2 regions of the Paenibacillus sp. FSL R5-0623 genome follow, and region 2 is predicted to be linked to the other one. Evidence: predicted binding sites of a transcription regulator. Region 2 holds the regulator's gene; the other holds the start of a gene.
What was found. Region 2 encodes Rex, which represses fermentation and respiration genes when NADH is low (regulators of the CRP and FNR family bind a similar motif). Its sites were predicted from a motif close to TTGTGAAATATTTCACAA; they were not measured.
Positions count from the first base shown of each region.

Region 1: the regulator Rex is predicted to act here: its motif matches at 3,192-3,209, upstream of MKY92_RS28690 (cytochrome ubiquinol oxidase subunit I).

Region 1 is NZ_CP150233.1:6,555,793-6,561,175, forward strand. Features, by position in the region: gene cydD (thiol reductant ABC exporter subunit CydD) at 1-653, opposite strand, end outside; gene cydB (cytochrome d ubiquinol oxidase subunit II) at 655-1,710, opposite strand; gene MKY92_RS28690 (cytochrome ubiquinol oxidase subunit I) at 1,655-3,070, opposite strand; gene MKY92_RS28695 (hypothetical protein) at 3,454-4,746, shown strand; gene MKY92_RS28700 (glycosyltransferase) at 4,743-5,383, shown strand, end outside.
Region 2 is NZ_CP150233.1:4,309,685-4,315,067, forward strand. Features, by position in the region: gene MKY92_RS18780 (hypothetical protein) at 1-433, opposite strand, end outside; gene MKY92_RS18785 (DUF5590 domain-containing protein) at 734-1,264, opposite strand; gene MKY92_RS18790 (amidohydrolase) at 1,304-2,611, opposite strand; gene MKY92_RS18795 (redox-sensing transcriptional repressor Rex) at 2,598-3,251, opposite strand; gene dinG (ATP-dependent DNA helicase DinG) at 3,470-5,383, opposite strand, start outside.

The sequences.
Region 1 (5,383 bases), 2.2 Mb from region 2:
ATGGACCCTTCGTGTGTTTTGCTTTGTCCCAATGTTTTCAGCGTCTCCAGACCACGCAAGGTATCGACAAAATGGTTAGCGAGTGCCTTGTAGGATCTGAATTGTCCGTCTATCTTACGCTGAGCTGCGAGGCCAATCAGAATCATGAACACGATCAGGATTGGGAGTGTCAGCATCAGAATAACCCCGGACATCAGATCCAGCTTGAACACATACAGCAGAATGACGATGGGTGTGAATCCTATGCCCAGCATGCGAGGAATGAATAGTTCGAGATACGTCTTGTATTGTGCTGTTCCCTCACGTGCCAGTGTAACCAGATGTCCTGTGCCCTCCGTCTTGGCATAACGCGGTCCAAGTCTGAACCACTGCTCCACCATCTGTCTGCGCAGATCAGTCCCTGTCTTCTCCGCATATCGTGAAGTCACGAGTTGTAACCAGAAGGATAGGGCGTAGCGGGCGGCAAAAGAAGCCAGGAACAACAGCAGTACCGGGTACTGCTCCGTTACAGATGAACCTTCAAACAATGCCGTGATGGCCTGTGCCAGCCATTTGGCTTGCATAATGATCGTCATCGCCTGCAACAGTACCAGCGCGGATGCCAGCGCCAGTACAGGCCGGATGCCCGGCAGCTTCAGCAGCCCCCGTCCCATATCAGTACTCCAGGTGGTGCTGCTCGTTCAGGCGTTTGCGGAAGATATAATAACTCCAGATCTGATAGCCGAGGACAAACGGCAGCAATGTGCAAGCTACAATGGTCATTACTTTCAATGAATAAGCACCCGATGCGGCATTGTATACAGTCAGGTCATACGCCGCTCCAAAGGAACTCACCATCACTCTTGGGAACAAACCGATAAATACCGAGGCAAAGGCAATGGCAATCACTGCCCCTGTCATACCAAAAGCCCAGCCTTCACGCTTCTGACGAACAAAGTAGGCCGCAAGTGCAAGCGAAACTGCGCCAAGTACAACCATGATCCAAAGAGCCCAGCCGCGTACGGCGAACACATCGGTCATGAAATACGTCATTAACGCGTAAACAGCGAGTAGTGCAGCCAGCGGCAGCATCAATATTTGTGCTGTCTTCAAGGCACGCTCTCTGAGATCACCTACTGTCCGTAGTGAGGCAAACAGCAATCCATGCACCAGACATAACAGGGTTACGCTCAAGCCGCCAATTACGGTGTACGGATTAACAATATCGAGGAATCCTGCACGCAATTGCATCTCCCCATCAATGGGCAGACCTTTCATCAACGTGGCAAAGACCACGCCGAACAGGAAAGGCAAGAGCGCGCTGGAGACCACAATGATGATGTCCCACGTTCTGCGCCAGCGCTGCTGTTTCATTTTACTGCGGAATTCGAAAGCAACTCCGCGACCAATCAAGGCGAGCAACACCACTACAAGTGGCAGGTAAAAACCACTAAACAACGTCGCATACCAGTGCGGGAAGGCGGCAAACATCGCGCCCCCCGCCGTAATCAGCCATACTTCGTTACCATCCCAGAACGGACCAATCGAGTTGATCAGGGTCCGGCGTTCACGGTCTGTTTTGGCAATAATGCCTGTGGACATCCCCACACCAAAATCAAAACCTTCCAAAAAGAAGAAACCGACAAACAATACGGCAATCAGCAGAAACCACAACTCACTTAGTGACAACGGAATAACCTCCATCCACGCCGAACGGATCGGCCGATTCATCGTGATCTTCCGGCTTCTCGACCGCAAATGGTCCTGCCTTGATCTCACGTACGAACAGGTATACCATCACGATTCCGAGAACCTTATACGCAGCGGTAAAAGCGATGGTCGAGAACAGGATCATGCCTGCGGATACGTTTGGTGAAACCCCGGCTTCGGTAGTCATATAACCAAATACCGTCCATGGCTGTCTTCCAACCTCGGTCATGATCCAACCTGACGTATTGGCGATAAACGGCAAAGATATGGCAAATACCATCAGACGCATAAACCAATTTCCAGCGACCTCCAGCTTCTTACGCATGGCCAGAAACGTACCGTATAGCGCCAGTGCAATCATCAATCCACCGGCTGCAATCATAATTCGGAAACTCCAGAACGTTGTCCGTACCGGCGGGATGTAGTCCCCCGGTCCATACGTCTGCTCATACTCGGCCTGAAGCTCCTTCATGCCTTTGACACTACCGGAGAACTTGCTGTAAGACAGGTAACTGAGTAATCCGGGGATTTTGATCTCACCCGTGTTCTCCTGTTTATCCGGATCGATAAAGGCGACCACCGTCCATGGGGCCGGATCTTCTGTCGTTGTCCATGTGCCCTCACTGGCTGCCATCTTCATCGGCTGTGTCTCCACCAGATATTGCGCCTGGAAGTGCCCCGAGAAAGCGACACCGATTGAAGAAACCAGAGCGATAATGATCGCAATATTAAACGATTTGCGGAAGATCTCCACATCCTGCTTTTTCATCAATTTGTAGGCACTAATACCCGTTACAACGAAGGCCCCTGTCATCAATGCCCCAAAGATTGTATGTGGGAACTCAACGAGAAGCTGACCATTTGTGATGAGTGCAAAGAAATCATTCATCTCGGCTCGGCCGTTGTTAATCTCAAACCCGACAGGATGCTGCATAAATGAATTAGCTGCCAGAATCCACAGCGCGGACAGGAATGTGCCGACAAATACCAGCCAGATGCAAGCCAGATGCACTTTTTTGGACAAACGATCCCATCCAAATATCCACAAACCAATAAATGTAGACTCCATAAAAAACGCGAGTAACGCTTCAATAGCCAGTGGCGCACCGAACACGTCCCCCACGAACCGAGAGTACTCAGACCAGTTCATGCCAAACTGGAACTCTTGCAAAATACCTGTGACTACCCCGACGGCAAAGTTAATCAAGAACAGCTTGCCCCAGAACTTGGCCATCGTTTTGTAGATCTCCTTACCCTTAACAACGTACAACGTCTCCATGATCGCAACCAACAGTACAAGACCGATGGATAGCGGCACAAAAAAGAAATGGAAAATCGTTGTAAGTGCATATTGGATACGCGATAACATAATCGGATCCATACCGTTACCCCTTCTTTCTGTTCACTTCGCAGTATGCGTATTTGGCATTGAAGCTGCACCTTCGCTGTCTGTCCGCCAAATACGTTGATGAACGTATTGTGCCAGATTACCTATTTTCTACATGTGAGAATTATCACAATCTTCGTCTCTAGCGCAAAAAAAAGTGATCCTGGTCACATAAAAGATAAAATTCAGCCTATTATCACAGCTTGCCAACTGCATCTATTCATGGAAGATACTCATGTTTGGGACGGAATGCCCATATGTTAGTCTCAGGCATATCATGCGAAGTACCGTGAGGGCTTTACATATGAAGTGAAAACATGAAGTACATGCAGAGTGAATGACGCACCATATTACAGTCAAGGTGAGGTGAACGATTCATGGAAAAACCTGCGCCATTACCAGGTGAAGACTCCGAAGTCAGCCTGGATAAGGCCAGTACAACACAGTCCCCGGTCCGATATGTTCTCTTCCCTTGCAAAGGGGGCTGGTCATCCTTTCCCTATCCCGATATTGCTGCACTGCTGTCGATCGAGGGAGAGGTCTACTACGTCAGCAGCCTGACGCAAACAGAAGATGTACCTCCAGTCATTACCGTCATCTCCCTCCCTGAAGCCGAGCAGCTATTGCTGAAACCTCGCACCGTAGCCGTAGTCGCCCATCCCTACTGGCTAATAGCTACGGCTTCGCTGGAGCCTGAGCTATGTATTGCCCTGCTCCCTGAGCCTGCTGGAAACGAAGCAGAATCTCCGCTATGGGAGAGCAGTATTTCCAAACTGGTCGGCATCGCCGATCTGGTCGGCACATCCTCCGAAACACGTTATATGAAGCTGCTTTTCCAAGGCGTACGTGCCATCTGGCTGGGCGGCGAAGACCCTGCACCTGCGGGGACGATGCAAAAAGATGATCTCGAAGTCCCTCTCCGGGACTACGAACTGTTCTTCCTGCATGCGCTGCGGCAGATCCTGTCAGGCACTCCGGATAGCGTCACCCTGCTTCAATGCAGTGTACGTGCCGACTTCTACCGACAGCTCCGAGCCAAAGCAGGTGCACATGAGACGATATCCTTTTTGCTGGCAGCCTATGAGTACTTGCTTGAAGATCCGCGGGCCGTCCATTCGTTGCAAGAGTCCTTCACCCATGCGGTCATGAATGGTCGCAGTGATTGTGTAATCTCCCATTATCGATTCCTGTCTGCCATTCATGCCCGGGCCGGACAGTTGGAGGACGCCCTGCGGGTGTACGGAATTAGTGCAGCAGATGAACAAGAACGGCATCATTATGAACAGTTATGTCGCTGGCTGGAGGCGGGAGAAGATCAGCTTGTACGAGCGGAACTACTGCGTATGAACGATGATTACGGGAATGCCCTGCGTATCCTGGACGAACTTGGCGGAGAAACCGCGAGACATTGGAAATTCCGCATCTTCCATGAGACTGGACGTGTGGAAGAGGCACTGGCTCTGGTGCATGCAGTCGATATTCAGAATGATGCCAGTCGCCTGGATTATCAGCAATTATCCGGCAGTGCGCTGGCACTGCGAGGGGAACGACACGGGGCAGTCCGACATTTCCTTGAGACAGCACTGGAGGATGAAGATGCGCTGGCCCGGATTGTCGAGCTGGAGCTGTTGGATCTTGCTGTACAGCAATTGCTTGGGGAGGTGCCATGATGCTGGACCCGAAGAAGCGTAGACAACAGTTGAATGGGCCAATGGTGCACAGGGATATCCGAACCGAACCCACTTACACGCCAACCGAAACAGCTGATCGAACACATACAGACGCATTGGAAAATGGAGATCACACGCCGGATCATGCGCAACCAACGCAGGACACCCGAAGCCAAGTGCATCACTGGGGCGACACACAAGGTCAGGAAGAACAGAATGCTGCTATAACACAAGAGGAAACAAGTGTATTCAAAGAGCCCTTCTCCATTCGTCGGGTTCGCAAAAGCAAAGGCAACAAGCTCACCGCCATGCTCCAGGTTCGCAATGAGCGTGGCCGATACCTGGAAGAAGTATTGCATGATCTGAGTGAGTTCGTGGATGAGATCGTGATTGTGGACGATGCCAGCACAGACGGAACCCCGGACATATGCAAAGCCTATCCAAAGGTAGTCCGTCTGGAGGTATTGGAGAAACCGCTGTTCGCCGAGGAATGGCGGCTTCGCAACACCTTATGGCAAGCGGCGGCGGGAACACGTCCCGACTGGTTGCTCTCCGTTGATGCGGATGAGCTGTACAGCTCAGAGGCCAAGAAAGCCATACGCACTCTGATTAATCAGGAGTATGCAGACTGGTTTGC
Region 2 (5,383 bases):
TGTCATCCATCGCTGTATTTACCTTCATTCCATTCGTCGCCATCTTTGACAACGTTGGTGTAATCTCGGTGTATTGCTTGTTCTCCATCGCCTGAGCTACGGTGAACATCGCATCCCCCCACCAACTTTCCAGTGCTTCACTGGAATGATCCACAACATCCAACTTTAGTGAACGTGTTCCAATCAGGGTCTGTCCTTCTTTGTGAATATATTGTACCAGTCTGCCCAAATCAACATCAGGTTGCAGATCCAGTTTCAATTGTACGTCATTGCGGTTAATAGTTAATTGAACGTCATTGACTCCATCGTACTGGGTAACCATCTTTTCAATCGGATTCTGCACGGCCACCTGACGATATACAAACCAACCTCCAAACAACACAACGGCTGAAATGACGGCAGTTAAAGCAATAGGCAATACTTTTAGCTTCAAGTGAATTACCCCTCCCAGATTTTGGCCTAACCTACTGGCTTATTGGTATATACGAATATGTGCATATTGACTCCTGCGAGAATTTCGACAGGATTATTTGTTTTGAATGTAACTTTGAGTACATATCTGAGTATATCACATCGTATATACAATTTCGAAGGCGAAAATATGAATAAATTATTAATTTTAACTATTTAAATCAAAAATGTTTACAGACAACACAAAGAACCGGTTCAGTCGGATATCCGTCTGCCGGTTCTTTCATTTCTTTAATTCTCTAGTTATGTCACTCTATTTGTTCTAGCTGTTCGGGAGTGTGTAGATCAGGTCCACCTGTTCTCCATTGCTAAAACGATAAAAGCGATAGTGGTTATGCGTACCGTCTTTATAATACACTTGCCACACATATATTCCATTCACAACTCCGGGCATGATTCGTTTAATCTCACCGGCAGGAACTTCAGAACTGAAGCGATTGCGGATCTGTGCTTCGGACATGCCATTCTGCAGCAGCTCACTGTGTACAGCGTTTCCACCCTTAGCCGGTTGATTGTTTGCATCGAATTTAACCCAGACCATAACATCCTGATTATCCTTATTTTTGCCGATCAGGGTCCAGTAGATGTTGTCAGAGCCTTCTTTGTCTCCCCAGATGTACTTGCGCAATTCATCATAGGATGTAATGCCCAGTTGCTTCTGTGCTGCCTGTATAGCGAGCGCTTCTTCCTTGCGCTGGTCCTGCGTGACATAGACGTAATAACGCTGAAGTCCAAACAGAATCAGAACCAGTGCAAGCAGCGAAATCCATATCCACTTCTTTTTTTTCTTCAAAAGCCGAACTTCCTTTCCCTATGATGCTCTGTCCTGCAATTAACGAGCAAGCAGACCATCAAATGCCAATTGAGACTCACGCAAAATGCGTTCTTCATCCAGCGTCAGACATTCGCCGTGTTTGACCACTTGTTTTCCATCCACCCATACGTGCTCAACATCTTTGGCAGAAGCCGAGTAGATCGTATGTGAGATCAGGTCTGTATGTGGATAGAAATGTGCCTGTTCAATATCAAGAGCGATAAAATCAGCCTTCATGCCGACCTCAAGTGCTCCGGTATTGTTCAAGAAAATGGATTTGGCACCGTATGACGTTCCGAGGAGTAACGCTTCGCCTGCTGGCACAGCCGTCGGGTCACCAGATACACCTTTGTGGATCAATGCAGCCAGTCTCATTTCCTCGAACATATCCAGGTTGTTGTTGCTTGCCGGTCCGTCTGTTCCGAGTGACACGGTAACTCCTGCTTTCAGTAACGCAGGTACCCGCGCAACACCGGAAGCGAGTTTCAGGTTACTTCCCGGGTTATGGGATACAGCCACATCATGACGAGCCAAAATTTCAATTTCTTCGTCATTCAGATGCACCGCATGTGCAACCAGGGATGGACGAGAGAAAAATCCCAGTTTCTCTAGATGTGCCACAGGACGCAGTCCATAATCAGCCACGTTCTGCTCCACCTCACGAAGCGTTTCAGACATATGTGTATGGAGAGGAAGGTTTAGGTCATTCGCGACCTGTACAAGCTTCTCTATGTAGTCAGGAGGGCATGTATATGGGGCATGTGGCGAGATTACAGTTGTTATACGACCATCTGCCTGTCCATTCCACTCACGTGCAAACGCTGCCGACTCCTCCAGCTTCCGCAATTGCTCTTCTTCCGAGCACAGCCCGATTACACCACGTGCCAGTGCTGCTCTAACGCCTGATTGCTCCACAACTTTGGCAACTTGATCCATGTGATCATACATGTCCAGGAAAGCTGTAGTTCCGCCTTTCAACATTTCAAGCACCGATAGCGAGGTTCCCCAATATACATCTTCTGAAGTCATTTTCGCTTCCATCGGCCACATTTTTTCCTGCAACCATACTTGCAATGCAAGATCGTCTCCGTGCCCTCTGAGCAACGACATCGCTGCATGACCATGCGTATTGATCAGACCCGGCAGGAAGAACAGTCCTTTTCCATCTACTTTGGTACTATTTTTGTCTTCATCCGGCAATGTCTCACCAATATGCACAATCTTGTCATTCTCAACAACCATGTATCCTTGGACCACGTTCCATGTTGTGCCGCCTTCATTAACGGCAAATTTGCCGTTGTGGATTACCCATCTATTTGTTGTCATCTTCCTCGTCGTCCTTTCCAGTCTCCAAGTAATAGGCCAAACTAAGCAGATCCGTTGTAAAGTCAGCATGGTGAATGCGGATATGCGGCGGTGTTTTTAGAATTGTTGGTGCAAAATTAAGGATCGCTTCGATTCCGGATTCAATAAGCTGATCGGCTACATTTTGGGCTTCCGTATCCGGAACCGTGATAATTCCGATGCGGATGTTATCCGTTTTAACCGCTTCCGTCAATTCATCCATTGGTTTTACCGTCAAACTGTTGATTTGACTACCAATCTTCGGTCCATATGCATCAAATACAGCAACAATCTTCATGTTGTCTTTCAGATATGCGTTGTAGTTGGACAAGGCTTGACCTAGATTACCCGCGCCTACCAGAGCTACATTAATTTGCTGATCGATCTTGAGAATGTGACGAATTTTCTCGATCAAATAGGATACATCATACCCGATCCCTTTACGACCAAAATCACCGAAGTAAGCCAGGTCTTTACGAATTTGGGCCGGATTCAGATCCAGCCTCTGTCCAAGCTCTTGAGAAGAAACAGTAGCCACCTCACGCTGATGCAACTCGTTCAAATAACGCAAGTATACAGGCAGACGTCGTACCACCGCTTCCGAAATTTTATCCGATTTCATTCTTGCTCCCCCTTACCAAGGCCACGATAAAATAATAGATGAAAAGATGAGCATTCTGTATAAACTCAAAGATAAACGTGACATTTTATACAGAATGCTCCTTGTAATTTAGGTTATAAGTTCTTGCGTGCAACTGCTTAAATCGGATACGGGAATATCTAATAAAGTTTAACGCCAAACAATAGTGTCATGCAATGATGTAACGAACAAAACAACCATTATTTTTGTCCATTAGCAGGTTTTTCCAACCACTCAGTAATTCGTGGAACCATTTGCTCCGTGAGCATATGCTCCATTTTGGGACCAGGTAATGAATATAAAAAGAATTTACCATAGTACGCTTCAATCACCCGTGTATCATAAACAATGACAATTCCTCTATCCTTTGCTGTACGAACCAATCGGCCAAATCCCTGTTTGAAACGAATAACCGCTTGTGGCACAGACAGTTTCATGAACGGATTTTTCTTCTGTTCTTGAAGCAACTCACTCTTGGCTTCCACTAACGGATGATTCGGTGGCTGGAAAGGCAGTCGCACAATAGCGAGACAGGTTAGCGCCTCTCCAGGGATATCTACACCCTCCCAGAAGCTGCTAGTGCCCAGAAGTACCGTTGCTTTGGCATCTTGGAACCTGCGAGTCAACTTGGATCGGCTTCCACTATCCACGCCTTGCCCAAGTAACGAGATGTCGTTACCAGAAAGAGCTTCTTTCAGCGGATCATAGACCTGTCGCAGCATCTTGTATGAAGTAAACAGAACCATCATGCGTCCCCGCGTAGCAATTGCCGTCTCTGCGAGTGATTGCACCAGCATATTAACAAAGTGCGCATCACCCACACTTCCCTTCACACTTGGGAAATCACGCGGAATCACCAGAAGTGCCTGATCGCGATAGTTGAAAGGTGATGGCAGCATAGAAGTTAACAGCCGATTATTCTCGGAAGCTTCCTGCAAGCCAAGCTGTTCAATCATGAACTGGAATGACTTATCCACAGAGAGCGTAGCCGATGTAAGCACAACACTTTTCTTTTTGTCAAAAAACAAATCCTTAAGCTGTGCACTGACATCTACAGGTACGGCATACAGCTGGAGAGATTTACTTCGGAACTGGCCGCTAGCTTCCATCCAGTATACCGTTTTGGCATCATCCATGCGCATGAAGAAACGTAGATTCTCCTTCAATGTGGTCAGATCTTTCAACAATCCTGTAATGTCCGTGATCAGACTATCCGATTGATAATCATCCTGATCCTCTTTCACCTCAAGCAGCAATTTGTCCCCTTTGCGAACCAAATCACCCAGAGTCACATAGATCTGGTTCTCCAGATCCTGCAACTCCTCCCATTTTGCCGGTTTCTGAGATGCTTTCAGACGCAGTGAAAATTGCCCCGTCTCTCCCGGTGAAGCATCACTCCGTTCAGGCAACAGACCGAACAAGGCATCGCTCATACGATCCCACAGTTCCTTGACCTCAACAGCCAGCGGGAACATCTGATCCACCATGGAGCCCCATTGCACTGAATTTTCATGCCCGGATAACTGGGAACGAAGCATAGGCAGCTGACCATTCCGACTGTCTTTAAACAGGCGGGTCAGTGTATGAACCAAGGTGAAATATTTCATATGCATTCCAAGATGTTTACCAGCGACATCCTCCAGATGATGTGCCTCATCGATCACAAGACTCTCATAGGCTGGCAGCAGCTGATGCGCGGCTTTCACATCCGTAAATAATTTGGAGTGATTGGTGATTACGATATCTGACAACCCGGCCTCATGTTTGGCACGATGGTAGAAACATTTGCGGAACCATGGACATGATCTTCCCAGACAAGACTCAGATTCGCTCTGTACCGTCTCCCAGAAGTCCCCTCCGCGTCCGCTAAGGTTAAGTTCCTCATCATCTCCGGTTTCGGTCTGCGTAAGCCAGACAATCATCTGAGCTGCTGTGAAATAATCCTCTTTAGGTGTGGCGAATTCACGTTTATTGATTTTGTGTTCAAATTTGCGCAGGCACAGGTAATGTCCACGTCCTTTGAAGACAGCGGCTTTAAACGGGAACGGAACCACTTGGGTTAGCATCGGAATGTCTCGCTCTCTCAATTGCTCCTGCAGATTGATTGTATGCGT